One region of the Priestia sp. USM5 genome, then DNA from elsewhere that is predicted to be linked to it. Evidence: a T-box and tRNA genes for the amino acid it is inferred to sense, from the RefSeq annotation. Region 1 holds a T-box; the other regions hold tRNA genes.
The links. A T-box is a leader RNA that pairs with one kind of tRNA and senses whether it is charged. The one in region 1 lies ahead of serS (serine--tRNA ligase), so its partner is inferred to be a tRNA-Ser.
Positions count from the first base shown of each region.

Region 2: it encodes a tRNA-Ser, which carries the amino acid that the T-box ahead of serS (serine--tRNA ligase) is inferred to sense. The anticodon was not compared.
Region 3: it encodes a tRNA-Ser, which carries the amino acid that the T-box ahead of serS (serine--tRNA ligase) is inferred to sense. The anticodon was not compared.
Region 4: it encodes a tRNA-Ser, which carries the amino acid that the T-box ahead of serS (serine--tRNA ligase) is inferred to sense. The anticodon was not compared.

Region 1 is NZ_JBSGKN010000001.1:4,619,509-4,623,884, forward strand. Features, by position in the region: gene ACWATA_RS24355 (deoxynucleoside kinase) at 1-210, shown strand, start outside; tRNA gene ACWATA_RS24360 (tRNA-Ser) at 331-423, opposite strand; gene serS (serine--tRNA ligase) at 533-1,810, opposite strand; T-box leader at 1,863-2,075, opposite strand; gene pdxT (pyridoxal 5'-phosphate synthase glutaminase subunit PdxT) at 2,133-2,720, opposite strand; gene pdxS (pyridoxal 5'-phosphate synthase lyase subunit PdxS) at 2,742-3,629, opposite strand; gene ACWATA_RS24380 (serine hydrolase) at 3,820-4,376, opposite strand, start outside.
Region 2 is NZ_JBSGKN010000001.1:4,037,621-4,041,996, forward strand. Features, by position in the region: gene ACWATA_RS21185 (M48 family metallopeptidase) at 1-1,094, opposite strand, end outside; tRNA gene ACWATA_RS21190 (tRNA-Glu) at 1,304-1,375, opposite strand; tRNA gene ACWATA_RS21195 (tRNA-Asn) at 1,380-1,454, opposite strand; tRNA gene ACWATA_RS21200 (tRNA-Ile) at 1,458-1,534, opposite strand; tRNA gene ACWATA_RS21205 (tRNA-Gly) at 1,541-1,614, opposite strand; tRNA gene ACWATA_RS21210 (tRNA-His) at 1,626-1,701, opposite strand; tRNA gene ACWATA_RS21215 (tRNA-Phe) at 1,712-1,787, opposite strand; tRNA gene ACWATA_RS21220 (tRNA-Asp) at 1,796-1,871, opposite strand; tRNA gene ACWATA_RS21225 (tRNA-Met) at 1,876-1,952, opposite strand; tRNA gene ACWATA_RS21230 (tRNA-Ser) at 1,978-2,070, opposite strand; tRNA gene ACWATA_RS21235 (tRNA-Met) at 2,098-2,174, opposite strand; tRNA gene ACWATA_RS21240 (tRNA-Ala) at 2,205-2,280, opposite strand; tRNA gene ACWATA_RS21245 (tRNA-Pro) at 2,286-2,362, opposite strand; tRNA gene ACWATA_RS21250 (tRNA-Arg) at 2,367-2,443, opposite strand; tRNA gene ACWATA_RS21255 (tRNA-Gly) at 2,450-2,524, opposite strand; tRNA gene ACWATA_RS21260 (tRNA-Lys) at 2,534-2,606, opposite strand; tRNA gene ACWATA_RS21265 (tRNA-Gln) at 2,611-2,685, opposite strand; tRNA gene ACWATA_RS21270 (tRNA-Tyr) at 2,692-2,775, opposite strand; tRNA gene ACWATA_RS21275 (tRNA-Thr) at 2,784-2,859, opposite strand; tRNA gene ACWATA_RS21280 (tRNA-Val) at 2,864-2,939, opposite strand; rRNA gene rrf (5S ribosomal RNA) at 3,046-3,161, opposite strand; rRNA gene ACWATA_RS21290 (23S ribosomal RNA) at 3,225-4,376, opposite strand, start outside.
Region 3 is NZ_JBSGKN010000008.1:70,095-74,470, forward strand. Features, by position in the region: gene ACWATA_RS28620 (IDEAL domain-containing protein) at 1-156, opposite strand, end outside; gene ACWATA_RS28625 (recombinase family protein) at 337-948, opposite strand; tRNA gene ACWATA_RS28630 (tRNA-Glu) at 1,858-1,929, opposite strand; tRNA gene ACWATA_RS28635 (tRNA-Ile) at 1,972-2,045, opposite strand; tRNA gene ACWATA_RS28640 (tRNA-Gly) at 2,058-2,131, opposite strand; tRNA gene ACWATA_RS28645 (tRNA-Asp) at 2,143-2,218, opposite strand; tRNA gene ACWATA_RS28650 (tRNA-Ser) at 2,230-2,322, opposite strand; tRNA gene ACWATA_RS28655 (tRNA-Ala) at 2,333-2,408, opposite strand; tRNA gene ACWATA_RS28660 (tRNA-Pro) at 2,414-2,490, opposite strand; tRNA gene ACWATA_RS28665 (tRNA-Arg) at 2,495-2,571, opposite strand; tRNA gene ACWATA_RS28670 (tRNA-Leu) at 2,581-2,669, opposite strand; tRNA gene ACWATA_RS28675 (tRNA-Cys) at 2,682-2,755, opposite strand; tRNA gene ACWATA_RS28680 (tRNA-Gly) at 2,766-2,840, opposite strand; tRNA gene ACWATA_RS28685 (tRNA-Leu) at 2,860-2,941, opposite strand; tRNA gene ACWATA_RS28690 (tRNA-Lys) at 2,955-3,030, opposite strand; tRNA gene ACWATA_RS28695 (tRNA-Gln) at 3,035-3,109, opposite strand; tRNA gene ACWATA_RS28700 (tRNA-Tyr) at 3,117-3,200, opposite strand; tRNA gene ACWATA_RS28705 (tRNA-Thr) at 3,209-3,284, opposite strand; tRNA gene ACWATA_RS28710 (tRNA-Val) at 3,289-3,364, opposite strand; rRNA gene rrf (5S ribosomal RNA) at 3,481-3,596, opposite strand; rRNA gene ACWATA_RS28720 (23S ribosomal RNA) at 3,660-4,376, opposite strand, start outside.
Region 4 is NZ_JBSGKN010000001.1:4,430,887-4,435,262, forward strand. Features, by position in the region: rRNA gene ACWATA_RS23200 (16S ribosomal RNA) at 1-650, opposite strand, end outside; tRNA gene ACWATA_RS23205 (tRNA-Gly) at 732-805, opposite strand; tRNA gene ACWATA_RS23210 (tRNA-Arg) at 810-886, opposite strand; tRNA gene ACWATA_RS23215 (tRNA-Leu) at 977-1,062, opposite strand; tRNA gene ACWATA_RS23220 (tRNA-Leu) at 1,085-1,167, opposite strand; tRNA gene ACWATA_RS23225 (tRNA-Lys) at 1,180-1,252, opposite strand; tRNA gene ACWATA_RS23230 (tRNA-Gln) at 1,257-1,331, opposite strand; tRNA gene ACWATA_RS23235 (tRNA-Asp) at 1,343-1,418, opposite strand; tRNA gene ACWATA_RS23240 (tRNA-Val) at 1,448-1,523, opposite strand; tRNA gene ACWATA_RS23245 (tRNA-Glu) at 1,548-1,622, opposite strand; tRNA gene ACWATA_RS23250 (tRNA-Ser) at 1,632-1,722, opposite strand; tRNA gene ACWATA_RS23255 (tRNA-Asn) at 1,726-1,800, opposite strand; gene ACWATA_RS23260 (SprT family protein) at 1,935-2,384, opposite strand; gene cmpA (cortex morphogenetic protein CmpA) at 2,494-2,610, shown strand; gene ACWATA_RS23270 (Tex family protein) at 2,668-4,376, opposite strand, start outside.

The sequences.
Region 1 (4,376 bases):
CCAATGGAACAACAAACGCCTCTTGATTATTGGAAAGAGATGCACGCCCGATATGAAGAATGGATTAATAACTTTACGGCTTGTCCTATTCTCCGTTTAGATATTAGAGAATACGACCTTCTCAAGGATCCTGATTCAATTGAATCAATTGTTGAAAAAGTGGCTCGCTTTTTACAACATAATGAAAAGCTAAAACGTCGTCAGCTATAAAAAAATGCCGCTTTAATAAATAAAGCGGCATTTTCAACAAATAAAAAACCGTTACTTATAAGTAACGGTTTTCCAATCTCCAATTTATCGCGCTATGTTAATTGCATTATAAGTCAAATATGGCGGAGGAAGAGGGATTCGAACCCCCGCGGGCTTTAACACCCCTGTCGGTTTTCAAGACCGATCCCTTCAGCCGGACTTGGGTATTCCTCCGTATCGACAAGTATTAATTTATCATATAAAAATAATGAAGTCAACTCTTTTATTAATTTTTTTAAAAAAGATGTTCATTAAAAATTAATTTAATGAACATCTTCTACTTTTATTTAGAAATAACTTCTTTATTTCCCATATATGGACGCAGCACTTCTGGAATTTGAATTGATCCATCTTCCTGCTGGTAGTTTTCTAAAATTGCAGCTACCGTACGGCCAATTGCTAAGCCAGAACCATTTAGTGTATGAACATGTTCTGGTTTTGCTTTTGTATCACGGCGGAAGCGAATATTAGCACGGCGAGCTTGAAAGCTTTCAAAGTTTGAACAAGAAGAAATTTCACGATACGTTTCATAACTTGGAATCCAAACTTCAATATCATACTTTTTGGCTGCTGTGAAACCTAAGTCAGCTGTACACATGCTTAGAACTCGGTAAGGTAAACCTAATAGTTGAAGAACCTTTTCAGCATGGCCCGTTAATTTTTCTAATTCATCATAAGAATCTTCTGGCTTAACAAAGCGAACAAGTTCTACTTTATTAAACTGATGCTGACGAATAAGCCCACGTGTATCTCTTCCTGCAGAGCCTGCTTCTGAGCGGAAGCAAGCACTATACGCTGTATAAGCAATTGGAAGCTGATCTCCGCTTAAAATTTCATCACGATGTAAATTTGTAACTGGTACTTCAGCTGTAGGAATTAAGAAATAATCTTCTTCTTTAATTTTAAATGCATCTTCTTCAAATTTAGGAAGCTGCCCTGTTCCTGTCATACTTGTACGATTCACCATATATGGAGGAAGGATTTCTTCATAACCATGCTCATCCATATGTAAATCCATCATAAAGTTAATAAGAGCACGTTCTAATCTTGCACCTAACCCTTTATAAAATACAAAGCGGCTTCCCGTTACTTTCGAAGCTCTTTCAAAATCTAAAATATTTAAATCTGTTCCTAAATCCCAATGCGGTTTTGGTTCAAAATCAAATTGTTTAATTTCTCCCCATTTGCGAACTTCTACGTTATCATCTTCAGTTTCACCTACAGGCGTACTTTCATGTGGAACGTTAGGAATTGAAAGCAGCAATAGCTCTAACTCTTCTTCAACGCTGCGAAGCTCTTCATCCAATTGCTTTACGCGGTCTCCTACTTCACGCATTTCGACGATTAAATGATCAGCATCTTGTTTTTCACGTTTCAATTGTGCAATTTGCTGTGATACTTCATTTCGCTTGCTTTTTAACTCTTCTGTTTGAGCAATTAGCTCACGGCGTTTTGCATCTAACTCTTCAAAGCGACCTAAGTCCGTTAAGTCCTCACCACGAAACTTGAGCTTTTCTTTTACTTCATTAAAATTAGCACGTAAAAATTTTAAATCTAACATACTGAGTACCTCCTTTAGTATAAAAGGGCAAAATAAAAACTCTCATCCCTATGAAAGGGACGAGAGTTTACCCGCGTTGCCACCCTAATTGAAAGCTAAAATAAGCCTTCCTCTTAAACCAGATAACGGATGAACCGAAACTGCCTACTACTTTTTCGACAGCTTGCTCCAGGACGGATTCATAAGAATTGATTATCGATTCACACCAGCCATCGACTCTCTTGAAATCAAAAATCTTATTACTATTTCCTATCAACGCTTTATACCAATATCATTTTTATTAATCATAATGTACTACAAGTCTTTACAAGATGCAATTCATTTATACAGGTTTTTTCGAAGCTTCTTCAACCATTGCTACAAAATACTGAGCCATGCGAGCATCATCTGTTAATTCTGGATGAAACGAACATCCCAAGAATTGACCTTGTCTTGCTGCAACAATTCGGTCGTTATGCATTGCCAAGACTTCAACGTTTTCTCCTACTTCTACAATATGCGGAGCACGGATAAATACGCCTATAAAATCTTCACCAATATCTTTAATATTTAGAGCAGCTTCAAAGCTATCTCGTTGGCGCCCAAATGAATTTCGAGCTACCGTAATATCCATAACACCTAAATGGGGCTCTTCACGGTCAACAACTTGTCCTGCAAGTAAAATTAAACCCGCACACGTACCAAACACCGGTTTACCTGCTTGTGCAAACTGGCGAAGAGGTTCCATAAAGTCATACTTGTCAATCAGACGACGCATCGCTGTGCTTTCGCCGCCCGGTAGGATTAAACCATCTATTTCGTCTAGCTGTTCAACTTTTTTAATGATAATGGCTTCAGCGCCTGCTGCTTCTAATGCTTGTGCATGCTCGCGAAAGGCACCTTGTAATCCTAACACGCCTACTTTTACCATTTTGTCAAAACTCCCTTTAAATTACCATCCACGCTCTTGCATGCGGTTTTCTGGTAATAATGATGAAATTTCAATCCCTTTCATTGCACTTCCTAATCCTTTTGACAAGTTTGCAATGAGTTCATAATCTTGATAATGCGTTGTTGCCTCAACGATTGCTCGAGCAAATTTTTCAGGGTTGTCGGATTTAAAGATTCCTGAACCAACGAACACACCGTCTGCTCCAAGCTGCATCATTAACGCTGCGTCTGCTGGTGTTGCTACACCGCCCGCTGCAAAGTTTACAACCGGTAGGCGACCTTCACGTTTAATTTGCAGTAATAACTCATAAGGCGCGCCTAATAGTTTTGCCTCTGTCATTAACTCATCTTCGTCCATGCCCACAACTTTACGTACTTGAGCGTTTACTTGGCGCATATGACGCACTGCTTCCACGATGTTTCCTGTCCCTGGTTCGCCTTTTGTACGAAGCATTGCAGCTCCTTCAGCAATACGGCGGGATGCTTCACCAAGATCACGACAACCGCACACAAATGGAACCGTAAATGTATTTTTATTTAAATGAAACTCCTCATCAGCTGGAGTCAACACTTCACTTTCATCGATGTAGTCTACACCCATCGCTTCTAGCACGCGTGCTTCAACAATATGGCCAATACGAGCTTTTGCCATAACTGGAATGGACACAGCATTCATCACTTCTTCAACAATTGTTGGGTCTGCCATACGAGACACGCCGCCTGCTGCACGGATATCAGCTGGAACACGCTCTAATGCCATAACGGCAACAGCGCCTGCTGCTTCTGCAATTTTTGCTTGCTCTGCGTTGATCACGTCCATGATAACGCCACCTTTTTGCATTTCCGCCATTCCTCGTTTTACACGATCAGTACCTGTAATGTTATTCATGTTTGTCTTCCTCCTGTATCAAGTGTTTCACAATAATTTTTAGTGTATATACAAAATTCAAAACTTAGTGTCTATTTTACCGTATTTTTCGGAAAATTCCTATCTAATTTATAGATTATATACAAACAAATCTAAAAATAAAAAAAAGAGATACTCCCTTGTAGTATCTCTTCTTTCTCTTGAGTTATCATTAAAACCAGTTATTCACTGTATTTGCAGCATTCATCCAAATATTGCTGAAGAAGTTACCAATACTGCGGATAGCGAGAGAGAACCATCCAGCTTTTTCAACAGATTCGTTTGTCACGACCGGCGTCATGCTATCTGTAGTTTGGCCTCCTACATAGCCTAGATCTTTAAGATTGCTGTTTGTTGCACTTACATAAGCAACTGTTTCTCCTTTTTTAATAGGAGCAACAACTTTTTGATCGTTCATAACTTTATCGTTTAACTTAAAGTTGATTTTAGTATGATCTTTTTGACCTTTTTCGGTAATAATTTTTACCGAATTCTTTGGAGAAACGGAAGCTTCTTTTGATTTTCCTTTAGCAACATCAATTGTTTCATGCCCTTTAATCTCGCCGTTAGCAGGCACTACTTCTTTTAACTGAAAATGACTAAAAGCATAATCCAATATCTTTTTCGTTTGAGAAAAACGAGCAGCTTCTGTAGACTTGCCGTTTTCCTTGGCATTCATTACAACTGTTATGTATCTTACCCCGTTACGCTCTGCAGTTCCAGTGAAAC
Region 2 (4,376 bases), 580 kb from region 1:
ATGGCGTACGTGTCAGATTGAAGTTCATGATGACGCGACTGCATATTTGTTAAAGGACTTACAGCAAATGTGAGCACAGAAAAAATAAGTAGAATAAGCGGTAATGAATTTAAATCACTAAGAGAAGTGATTTTTAATGCTTTCCCCCATCTCTTAATCACAAAGCTAGCTAAATGTTTCGTTAGCCATAAACCTACAATCGATAAAACTAAGGCTGAAGCAATCCCTACATAAATATGTTTCTTCACATAGTGACCCATTTCGTGCGCCATGATAAACAAAATTTCACGTTCCGTCAATTTATTAAGAGTAGTATCCCATAACACAATTCTTGAATTAGAACCTATTCCCGTTACATATGCATTGAGAGAGTTCGTTTTTTCAGACATGTTTACTTCATATACATGCTTAGCAGGTATATGAGCTTCATCTGCTAAATGCAAAATTTTCGTCTCCAGCTCTTTATTCTTTAATGGATAAAAATCGTTATATAACGGATCGATAACCACTGGTTGAATAAACGTCAAAAATAGCGTAAATGGAATAGATACTAGCCACGCATACAGCCACCATCTTTTTGAAAACTTACGAATGAATGCATACAACACAGCAATCACTAAAAACATCGTGGCATAGTTCACCCAAAAATCTGTAAAAAGATCTTTCATCCATCCTTGGAAAGGTTGCGTCGTAATATGGTAAGCCGTTGAAAGCTTATAGCTAATCCAGTCCATAGGAAAAGAGTAGATCAGCAGCAGAACAGATAACCAAAATACATAAATAGCAGTTTGGAGAAGACTGAAACGACTGACGTCTTTAGACCACTTATTCACTTTCTTAGACACACCTAACACTAAAATTAAAATAAACCCTAACCACTCATATGGAATTCGGATAAAAAAGAGCGCATCTCTAATCTTTGAATATTTTTCGGTTAACATAAGTTCTCTTGCATTCATAAACGTAGCCGGATCCACGCTGGTACCTTTTAATGATTGTGGAATAGAGGTGTCACTTATATAAAATAAATACACCCATATACAAGCTGCATACACAAGAAAAACTCCGATGGACCACAAAACAATTTTTTTCACGCATTCCCCTCCTTTTGTACAAACAGTATTCTGTTATTACTATTGTAGGTTTTTTTTCGAAATTTAGAACAAGCGTTTAGAGATGTGCTATAGGAAATGCAAATTGTGAAGAGAAAATCATAGAAAAACGAAAAACAGAGTTTATTCTTTTGTCTAAACTCTGTTTACAAACAAAAAAAGCAGTTTGCATATGCAAACTGCTTTTGAGATGACCCGTACGGGATTCGAACCCGTGTTACCGCCGTGAAAGGGCGGTGTCTTAACCGCTTGACCAACGGGCCAGTATGGCTCCACAGGTAGGACTCGAACCTACGACCGATCGGTTAACAGCCGATAGCTCTACCACTGAGCTACTGTGGAATATGGTGGGCCTAAGTGGACTCGAACCACCGACCTCACGCTTATCAGGCGTGCGCTCTAACCAGCTGAGCTATAGGCCCATTATTTGGAGCGGGTGATGAGAATCGAACTCACGACATCAGCTTGGAAGGCTGAGGTTTTACCACTAAACTACACCCGCGTTACTTAAGATGGGGCGACTGATGGGAATCGAACCCACGAATGCCGGAACCACAATCCGGTGCGTTAACCACTTCGCCACAATCGCCGTCTTAAAATGGTGGCTCGGGACGGAATCGAACCGCCGACACAAGGATTTTCAGTCCTTTGCTCTACCAACTGAGCTACCGAGCCAAACAAAATGGCGGTCCCGACGGGAATCGAACCCGCGATCTCCTGCGTGACAGGCAGGCATGTTAACCGCTACACCACGGGACCACTTTGGTTGCGGGGACAGGATTTGAACCTGCGACCTTCGGGTTATGAGCCCGACGAGCTACCGAACTGCTCCACCCCGCGATGATATGAATATGATATAAATAAATGGCGGAGGAAGAGGGATTCGAACCCCCGCGGGCTTTAACACCCCTGTCGGTTTTCAAGACCGATCCCTTCAGCCGGACTTGGGTATTCCTCCGTATATTTATAACAAATGTAACTTATATGGTAGCGGCGGAGGGAGTCGAACCCACGACCTCACGGGTATGAACCGTACGCTCTAGCCAGCTGAGCTACACCGCCATATTATTCGTTACAATTATTTAATTTCATTGGTGGAGCCTAGCGGGATCGAACCGCTGACCTCCTGCGTGCAAGGCAGGCGCTCTCCCAGCTGAGCTAAGGCCCCATAAATGGTCGGGAAGACAGGATTCGAACCTGCGACCCCTTGGTCCCAAACCAAGTGCTCTACCAAGCTGAGCTACTTCCCGTTTATGGCGCGCCCGAGAGGAGTCGAACCCCTAACCTTTTGATCCGTAGTCAAACGCTCTATCCAATTGAGCTACGGGCGCTTTATATGGAGCGGAAGACGAGGTTCGAACTCGCGACCCCCACCTTGGCAAGGTGGTGTTCTACCACTGAACTACTTCCGCTTATTAAAATGAGCCATGAAGGACTCGAACCTTCGACCCTCTGATTAAAAGTCAGATGCTCTACCAACTGAGCTAATGGCTCTCTATGGCTGGGCTAGCTGGATTCGAACCAACGCATGACGGAATCAAAATCCGTTGCCTTACCGCTTGGCGATAGCCCAATAAAATGGTGGAGGGGGGCAGATTCGAACTGCCGAACCCGAAGGAGCGGATTTACAGTCCGCCGCGTTTAGCCACTTCGCTACCCCTCCGATATAAATGGTGCCGGCAAGAGGACTTGAACCCCCAACCTACTGATTACAAGTCAGTTGCTCTACCAGTTGAGCTACACCGGCACGGTGGTGGAGGATGACGGGATCGAACCGCCGACCCCCTGCTTGTAAGGCAGGTGCTCTCCCAGCTGAGCTAATCCTCCAAATATCATACACAACATTAAATGTGTATATAAGTTTTTTACAAATGAGCCAAATAAAAAACCCCTAGACTCTTTTACAAGAGCATAAAAAGGGGTCTTATTCATTGCCTGGCAACGTCCTACTCTCACAGGGACAAAGTCCCAACTACCATTGGCGCTAAAGAGCTTAACTTCCGTGTTCGGTATGGGAACGGGTGTGACCTCTTCGCTATCGCCACCAGACAAGAGATTGCTCTCTCAAAACTAGATAACAATTTGCTGAGTAAAGCTTACGCTTTTAAAAGTTTGGTTAAGTCCTCGATCGATTAGTATCAGTCAGCTACACATGTCGCCACGCTTCCACCTCTGACCTATCAACCTGATCATCTTTCAGGGATCTTACTAGCTTGCGCTATGGGAAATCTCATCTTGAGGGGGGCTTCATGCTTAGATGCTTTCAGCACTTATCCCGTCCACACATAGCTACCCAGCGATGCCTTTGGCAAGACAACTGGTACACCAGCGGTGTGTCCATCCCGGTCCTCTCGTACTAAGGACAGCTCCTCTCAAATTTCCTACGCCCACGACGGATAGGGACCGAACTGTCTCACGACGTTCTGAACCCAGCTCGCGTACCGCTTTAATGGGCGAACAGCCCAACCCTTGGGACCGACTACAGCCCCAGGATGCGATGAGCCGACATCGAGGTGCCAAACCTCCCCGTCGATGTGGACTCTTGGGGGAGATAAGCCTGTTATCCCCGGGGTAGCTTTTATCCGTTGAGCGATGGCCCTTCCATGCGGAACCACCGGATCACTAAGCCCGACTTTCGTCCCTGCTCGACTTGTAGGTCTCGCAGTCAAGCTCCCTTGTGCCTTTACACTCTACGAATGATTTCCAACCATTCTGAGGGAACCTTTGGGCGCCTCCGTTACATTTTAGGAGGCGACCGCCCCAGTCAAACTGCCCACCTGACACTGTCTCCCGGCCCGATCAGGGCCGCGGGTTAGAATTTCAATACAGCCAGGGTAGTATCCCACCGACGCCTCCACCGAAGCTAGCGCTCCGGCTTCTCAGGCTCCTACCTATCCTGTACAAGCTGTACCAAAATTCAATATCAGGCTACAGTAAAGCTCCACGGGGTCTTTCCGTCCTGTCGCGGGTAACCTGCATCTTCACAGGTACTATAATTTCACCGAGTCTCTCGTTGAGACAGTGCCCAGATCGTTACGCCTTTCGTGCGGGTCGGAACTTACCCGACAAGGAATTTCGCTACCTTAGGACCGTTATAGTTACGGCCGCCGTTTACTGGGGCTTCGATTCAGAGCTTCTCCCAAAGGATAACCCCTCCTCTTAACCTTCCAGCACCGGGCAGGCGTCAGCCCCTATACTTCGCCTTGCGGCTTCGCAGAGACCTGTGTTTTTGCTAAACAGTCGCCTGGGCCTATTCACTGCGGC
Region 3 (4,376 bases), on a different contig from region 1:
TTCTTTGTCTTTATTCTTTAAGGACTGATCAATCTCTTCAAGAATTTTACCTCTTTTGAATTGTTTCGTTACTTGACTTAAAAACAATTCAGCTAATATTTCATCAGATATATTTTTTTCAATTTGACTCATTTCGTTGGATATATTATTTTCCATAAACGATTAACCCCTTTATCATTTCTCTTTTAAAAATAGTGTTTCCTTTTTTCATTGTTTTAATACGAGGTTAATAGATAAATTAGTATATAGAAGAATATGGAATAAAAGATAACTTGACACAAAGAATAATATTTATTTCAAAGCTCTAAAGGTAAAACATAAACTAGCTTAAACAGTTTACATATTCATTGCATCCTCATGTTGTTTTACTAATTTATAAAACGTTGTCTTTTTTACATTCGCTTCCTTCATTGCCTGTACGGCTGTAATTTCATTTCGTTTCCAACGGTTATAAGCCTCAATAAAATCTTGGCTAACTTGGGCTTTAGGACGGCCAAAAGATATACCACTCTTCAGCGCAGCATTAATTCCTTCTCGCTGGCGTTTACGAATACGATCTCGTTCTTCTTGCGCCATCCAGGACAAAATTTGAAGAACCAAATCTGCAATAAAGGTTCCCAAACTATCCTTATACTGAGTCGTATCCAGCAAAGGCATATCCAAGACAACAATGTCTGCCTCAATTTCTTTCGTAATAGCATTCCACTCTTGTAAAATTTCTTCTTTGTTACGACCAAAACGATCTAGTGAATGAATGTAAAGAATATCTCCTTTACGAATCATTCGTTTTAGTAATTGGTACTGTTCTCGATTGAAATTTTTTCCACTTTGTTTATCCATGAAAATATCTCGAGGAGAAATGCCCACTTCTTCCATGGACTGAAGTTGTCGTCCTTCATTTTGATCTCGGCTGCTTACACGGATATATCCAAATTTTCTATTTTCCATTTTTATACTCCCTTTTGTGTCTATCTTCTTTTTATTCTACCAAAAACGTTCGTAAAAGTGTATTAGATAAAGAGAACGTTCGTAATTACTTTTCTTACTTAAACGAACGATAAAAACAGTAGATTTCTTATATAAAAGGAAAGTTCGTAAAAGTATACTTTTACGAACTTTCCTTTTATATATTTATTAAATGTATAGAAGTATTTCCTTAGTGATTTAAACATTAGCCAAATAACTATGTCATGAACAATACATAGGAAATTGATATTATATCCCCTATTAAATTAATGTGATAAGAAGAAAGGTCTAAATTTATGCAGAGATTATTTAATTACAGCATTTATTAATAAAAAACATTAAATTATATGTCTTTAACGTGCAGAGAAACGCTCTGTAAGGAATTTAACTTTTGTTTTACACACAATGGGGGGATTAGATACAAATTTTCAGCAATTAAGAAAAGAGATTAGCACAACTTTTATAAAGGCATTTATATTAAGGAGAATATTTTATTTAAGATTTTAAGTTATTAATACATAAAATGGTGGAGATCTTTAAACATTGTTTCTCGTTACAGAAGAGTCCATTCGGTTAAGGTCTATGAAAGTTGACCGTTTTTTGGTCATCACCTGTTTGTTCGAATCATCCTCTAAAGACCCAGTACCATCACATTGTACTATTGAGCAGATTCAAAGAACGCTTTTTCCGTTACGTCTCCTTCAACATCAGCAGCTTCTGCTGATCCAGAAGAACCTCCTAAATTCGGTAGAGCTAATGGAGTCGCTAACTAAATAACTAAACCTACGGCAGAAGCTACCACAGCTTATTTCGCTTTTCTTATTCAATCTCCTCCTAATTTTATTTAATAGAAATAAAAAAGCAGTTTGCAAATGCAAACTGCTTTTTTGATGACCCGTACGGGATTCGAACCCGTGTTACCGCCGTGAAAGGGCGGTGTCTTAACCGCTTGACCAACGGGCCAGTATCAATTTATAAGTTAAATTCAATTACTATAAAACATGATGGGCCTAAGTGGACTCGAACCACCGACCTCACGCTTATCAGGCGTGCGCTCTAACCAGCTGAGCTATAGGCCCTTTACTTGGATTTGGAGCGGGTGATGAGAATCGAACTCACGACATCAGCTTGGAAGGCTGAGGTTTTACCACTAAACTACACCCGCATATTTTAAAGTGGCGGTCCCGACGGGAATCGAACCCGCGATCTCCTGCGTGACAGGCAGGCATGTTAACCGCTACACCACGGGACCAAAATAGAAAATGGCGGAGGAAGAGGGATTCGAACCCCCGCGGGCTTTAACACCCCTGTCGGTTTTCAAGACCGATCCCTTCAGCCGGACTTGGGTATTCCTCCGTGTACTGTATGGTGGAGCCTAGCGGGATCGAACCGCTGACCTCCTGCGTGCAAGGCAGGCGCTCTCCCAGCTGAGCTAAGGCCCCATAAATGGTCGGGAAGACAGGATTCGAACCTGCGACCCCTTGGTCCCAAACCAAGTGCTCTACCAAGCTGAGCTACTTCCCGTTTATGGCGCGCCCGAGAGGAGTCGAACCCCTAACCTTTTGATCCGTAGTCAAACGCTCTATCCAATTGAGCTACGGGCGCTTATTAAAATGGTGCCGAGGGCCGGACTTGAACCGGCACGGTAGTCACCTACCGCAGGATTTTAAGTCCTGTGTGTCTGCCAATTCCACCACCCCGGCAGGACTTATACGTGGAGGCGGCAACCGGATTTGAACCGGTGATAAAGGTTTTGCAGACCTTGGCCTTACCACTTGGCTATGCCGCCAATATATATATGGAGCGGAAGACGAGGTTCGAACTCGCGACCCCCACCTTGGCAAGGTGGTGTTCTACCACTGAACTACTTCCGCGCATTTATCTAAATTAAGATGCGGGTGAAGGGACTTGAACCCCCACGTCATAAGACACTAGATCCTAAGTCTAGCGCGTCTGCCAATTCCGCCACACCCGCGTGTAAATATAACTGGTGAGCCATGAAGGACTCGAACCTTCGACCCTCTGATTAAAAGTCAGATGCTCTACCAACTGAGCTAATGGCTCTCTATGGCTGGGCTAGCTGGATTCGAACCAACGCATGACGGAATCAAAATCCGTTGCCTTACCGCTTGGCGATAGCCCAATAAAGATGGTGGAGGGGGGCAGATTCGAACTGCCGAACCCGAAGGAGCGGATTTACAGTCCGCCGCGTTTAGCCACTTCGCTACCCCTCCGATATAAATGGTGCCGGCAAGAGGACTTGAACCCCCAACCTACTGATTACAAGTCAGTTGCTCTACCAGTTGAGCTACACCGGCACGGTGGTGGAGGATGACGGGATCGAACCGCCGACCCCCTGCTTGTAAGGCAGGTGCTCTCCCAGCTGAGCTAATCCTCCAAAAAAATCTATATAAGCGCGTTAATAAGCGTTATTTTCATTACTTATGATAGAATATTTCAAATAAAAAACCCCTATGCTCTTTTACAAGAGACTCATAAGGGGTCTTATTTATTGCCTGGCAACGTCCTACTCTCACAGGGACAAAGTCCCAACTACCATTGGCGCTAAAGAGCTTAACTTCCGTGTTCGGTATGGGAACGGGTGTGACCTCTTCGCTATCGCCACCAGACAAGAGATTGCTCTCTCAAAACTAGATAACAGTTGGCTGAGTAAAGCTTACGCTTTTAAAATTTTGGTTAAGTCCTCGATCGATTAGTATCAGTCAGCTACACATGTCGCCACGCTTCCACCTCTGACCTATCAACCTGATCATCTTTCAGGGATCTTACTAGCTTGCGCTATGGGAAATCTCATCTTGAGGGGGGCTTCATGCTTAGATGCTTTCAGCACTTATCCCGTCCACACATAGCTACCCAGCGATGCCTTTGGCAAGACAACTGGTACACCAGCGGTGTGTCCATCCCGGTCCTCTCGTACTAAGGACAGCTCCTCTCAAATTTCCTACGCCCACGACGGATAGGGACCGAACTGTCTCACGACGTTCTGAACCCAGCTCGCGTACCGCTTTAATGGGCGAACAGCCCAACCCTTGGGACCGACTACAGCCCCAGGATGCGATGAGCCGACATCGAGGTGCCAAACCTCCCCGTCGATGTGGACTCTTGGGGGAGATAAGCCTGTTATCCCCGGGGTAGCTTTTATCCGTTGAGCGATGGCCCTTCCATGCGGAACCACCGGATCACTAAGCCCGACTTTCGTCCCTGCTCGACTTGTAGGTCTCGCAGTCAAGCTCCCTTGTGCCTTTACACTCTACGAATGATTTCCAACCATTCTGAGGGAACCTTTGGGCGCCTCCGTTACATTTTAGGAGGCGACCGCCCCAGTCAAACTGCCCACCTGACACTGTCTCCCGGCCCGATCAGGGCCGCGGGTTAGAATTTCAATACAG
Region 4 (4,376 bases), 190 kb from region 1:
TTTCCAATGACCCTCCACGGTTGAGCCGTGGGCTTTCACATCAGACTTAAGAAACCGCCTGCGCGCGCTTTACGCCCAATAATTCCGGATAACGCTTGCCACCTACGTATTACCGCGGCTGCTGGCACGTAGTTAGCCGTGGCTTTCTGGTTAGGTACCGTCAAGGTACGAGCAGTTACTCTCGTACTTGTTCTTCCCTAACAACAGAGTTTTACGACCCGAAAGCCTTCATCACTCACGCGGCGTTGCTCCGTCAGACTTTCGTCCATTGCGGAAGATTCCCTACTGCTGCCTCCCGTAGGAGTCTGGGCCGTGTCTCAGTCCCAGTGTGGCCGATCACCCTCTCAGGTCGGCTATGCATCGTTGCCTTGGTGAGCCGTTACCTCACCAACTAGCTAATGCACCGCGGGCCCATCTGTAAGTGATAGCCGAAACCATCTTTCAATCATCTCCCATGAAGGAGAAGATCCTATCCGGTATTAGCTTCGGTTTCCCGAAGTTATCCCAGTCTTACAGGCAGGTTGCCCACGTGTTACTCACCCGTCCGCCGCTAACGTCATAGAAGCAAGCTTCTAATCAGTTCGCTCGACTTGCATGTATTAGGCACGCCGCCAGCGTTCATCCTGAGCCAGGATCAAACTCTCCGAAGAAATGTTTGACTTGCTCATTTAAAAAATAAAAATTAACGTTGACGTTTGTCGCTTTGTTCAGTTTTCAAAGTTCAATATATTTGGAGCGGGTGATGAGAATCGAACTCACGACATCAGCTTGGAAGGCTGAGGTTTTACCACTAAACTACACCCGCAATATGGCGCGCCCGAGAGGAGTCGAACCCCTAACCTTTTGATCCGTAGTCAAACGCTCTATCCAATTGAGCTACGGGCGCTTCTTATGATGTTTACCGCCGTTGTTTTTGCGACTTTATTATAATATCATTTCTATTTTCTTATGTCAACACTTTTTTTAAAAGTTTTTTTGGTGCGGCCGAGAGGACTTGAACCTCCACGGGGTCGCCCCCACTAGGCCCTCAACCTAGCGCGTCTGCCATTCCGCCACGACCGCTAAATACATAAAATGAATAAGATGCGGGTGAAGGGACTTGAACCCCCACGTCGTAAAGACACTAGATCCTAAGTCTAGCGCGTCTGCCAATTCCGCCACACCCGCAAGAAATGAAAATGAGCCATGAAGGACTCGAACCTTCGACCCTCTGATTAAAAGTCAGATGCTCTACCAACTGAGCTAATGGCTCTTTATGGCTGGGCTAGCTGGATTCGAACCAACGCATGACGGAATCAAAATCCGTTGCCTTACCGCTTGGCGATAGCCCAATAATTTAAAATGGCGGTCCCGACGGGAATCGAACCCGCGATCTCCTGCGTGACAGGCAGGCATGTTAACCGCTACACCACGGGACCATCCAAAATTATGTATAAAACAGTCAAAATGGTGGAGGATGACGGGATCGAACCGCCGACCCCCTGCTTGTAAGGCAGGTGCTCTCCCAGCTGAGCTAATCCTCCACAGGATATGTAAATAAAAATCAATGGTGACCCGTACGGGATTCGAACCCGTGTTACCGCCGTGAAAGGGCGGTGTCTTAACCGCTTGACCAACGGGCCATTATAAAATGGCGGAGAAGGAGGGATTTGAACCCTCGCGCCGCTTACACGACCTACACCCTTAGCAGGGGCGCCTCTTCAGCCACTTGAGTACTTCTCCATATGGCTCCACAGGTAGGACTCGAACCTACGACCGATCGGTTAACAGCCGATAGCTCTACCACTGAGCTACTGTGGAATAATATTTATCAGACTTCTTACATTGTAATCGACATTATATGTAATGTCAATAAGTTTTTGTAATTTCTTTGCCGTTTATTTGAGACGGCTTTATTAATTTACCATAATGAATCTATTTTAGTCAAGCATCTTCTACATTTTTTTTAATTTACCTTTACACTTCCCACAAACATATTTAACTGTGTTCACTTTTCTTTTTCGAACATATTTTTGATCACACTGCATACATACATATATGTGCTCTTTTTTCTTTCCATCACTTTCTTTTTTCAATGCCTGACAAAATCGAGGTGCGTCTACTTCTTTCATTAACCTTTTAAAGTCTTGATCTCCATGCTTATACCCTTTCCCCTCAATATGCAAATGATAGTGACAGAGCTCATGTTTAATAATTTCTACTATTTCTTGTGTGCCATATTGTTCAAAGTATTTGTAGTTTACTTCTATATTAGATGTACGTAACAAATACCTTCCGCCTGTCGTACGTAACCGAGAATTAAAAGTGGCTTCATGACGAAATGGTTTGTGAAACAGCTTCAATGAAATTTCTTCTACAAGTATTTGTAAATCCTTATCATTCATCTTATATACTCCTCTACTGTATGAAATCACCTGACTAGCTCTTTGGGCATACACTTCATTACATACTCACTATTCACCTTATCATAAATGAAAAGGAGTGATTGTCCTTATGCCAATGTGGCTACAAAAACAAATGAGGCGCGCTTATTCTGAAAAAGACCGTGCACAAATAAAATTGCTCAACCAATGTTGGTTTTTTTATCAAAAAAATAATTCCGCTTCTTAAATCACTTCTTTTTACAAATAAAATTGCCTTTTCAGAAAATCTGAAAAGGCAATTTTATTATTGATGGGGCGGAATCATCGTCAGTGCAACTCTTCCTTTTTTCATATCTACGTCTTCTACCCACACATTCACCAAATCTCCTACTGAAACGACATCGAGGGGATGCTTAACGTACCGATTCGTTAATTTAGAAATATGGACTAGACCGTCTTGCTTAACTCCTATATCGATGAACGCTCCGAAGTCTACGACGTTTCGCACCGTTCCTTCAAGCTGAATACCTTTTGCTAGATCCTCTAGCTTCAAAATATCCTGACGGAGCAAAGGTTTTGGCAGTTCATCACGAGGATCTCTTTCCGGTCTTACGAGCGCTTCTATAATGTCTTTTAAAGTAAGCTCCCCTATACTTAGTTCTTCTGATATTTCGGGTAAAGAAATATGTTTTAATGCTTCTTTTACTTTCTCCGTTCCAAGTTCAGTCTCTTTCACTTCCGCTTTCTTTAAAAGCTTTTTAACGTCTCCATATGTTTCAGGATGGATACCCGTTCTGTCTAAAGGTTCTTCACCTTCTATAATACGTAAAAACCCAATACACTGCTCATATGTTTTAGCCCCTAGACGCGGAATTTTCTTCAACTGTTTTCGGTTAGAGAATTTTCCGTTTTCATCCCGATATTTTACAATGTTTTGAGCAACTGTCTTATTTAGACCAGCAACGTATTGTAGAAGCGAAGCAGAAGCCGTGTTTGCATTCACTCCTACTTGGTTTACTACTGTCTCTACAATAAAAGTCAGTGAATCATTTAATTGCTTTTGAGACACATCATGCTGATATTGCCCTACTCCTACCGACTTAGGATCGATTTTCACAAGCTCAGCCAGCGGATCTTGCAGCCTTCTGGCAATCGATACAGCGCTTCGCTCTTCTACTTGAAAATCAGGGAATTCTTCTCTAGCAACATCAGAAGCCGAATATACGCTTGCTCCCGCTTCATTCACAATCAAATAATAAACTGGGTTTTCAATTTCTTTAAGAACATCCGCTACAAATTGCTCCGTTTCGCGAGATGCCGTTCCATTTCCAATTGCCACTACTTCAATAGGGTATTCAGCGAACATTTTCTTTAATTTATTTTGTGCTTCAGCTGCTTTTCTCACAGGAGGATGTGGATAAATAACATCAATTTTTAATACCTTGCCTGTTTCATCTACTACAGCTAATTTGCAGCCTGTTCGAAAAGCTGGATCTACTCCTAATACCACTTTCCCTTTCAATGGAGGTTGGAGAAGAAGTTTTCGTAAGTTTTCAGAAAAGATGTGAATGGCTCTTTCTTCCGCTTTTTCTGATAGGTCTTTACGAATTTCGCGTTCAATAGATGGTTCTATTAAGCGTTTATAAGCATCTTCTATAGCTGAGATGATATAACCTTCAACTGAAGAATCCCTTTTCTTGATTACTTCTTTATGTAAATATGAAAGAATACGATCTGTAGGCGCATCAATACTCACTTTTAAAATACCGTCTTTTTCTCCTCTATTCATAGCTAAAATACGATGAGGAACGATTCGCTTTACCGCTTCTGTATATTCATAGTACATTTCATAGATATTTTTTTCATCTTTTTCCGGATCTTTGACTGAAGTAACAATTATGCCATCTTTTACAGTGGTCGTACGAATCCATTGACGGTAAGATGCTTCGTCAGAAATTTGTTCCGCTACAATGTCTAGGGCTCCCTGAATAGCTTCGTCAGAAGATTGAACTC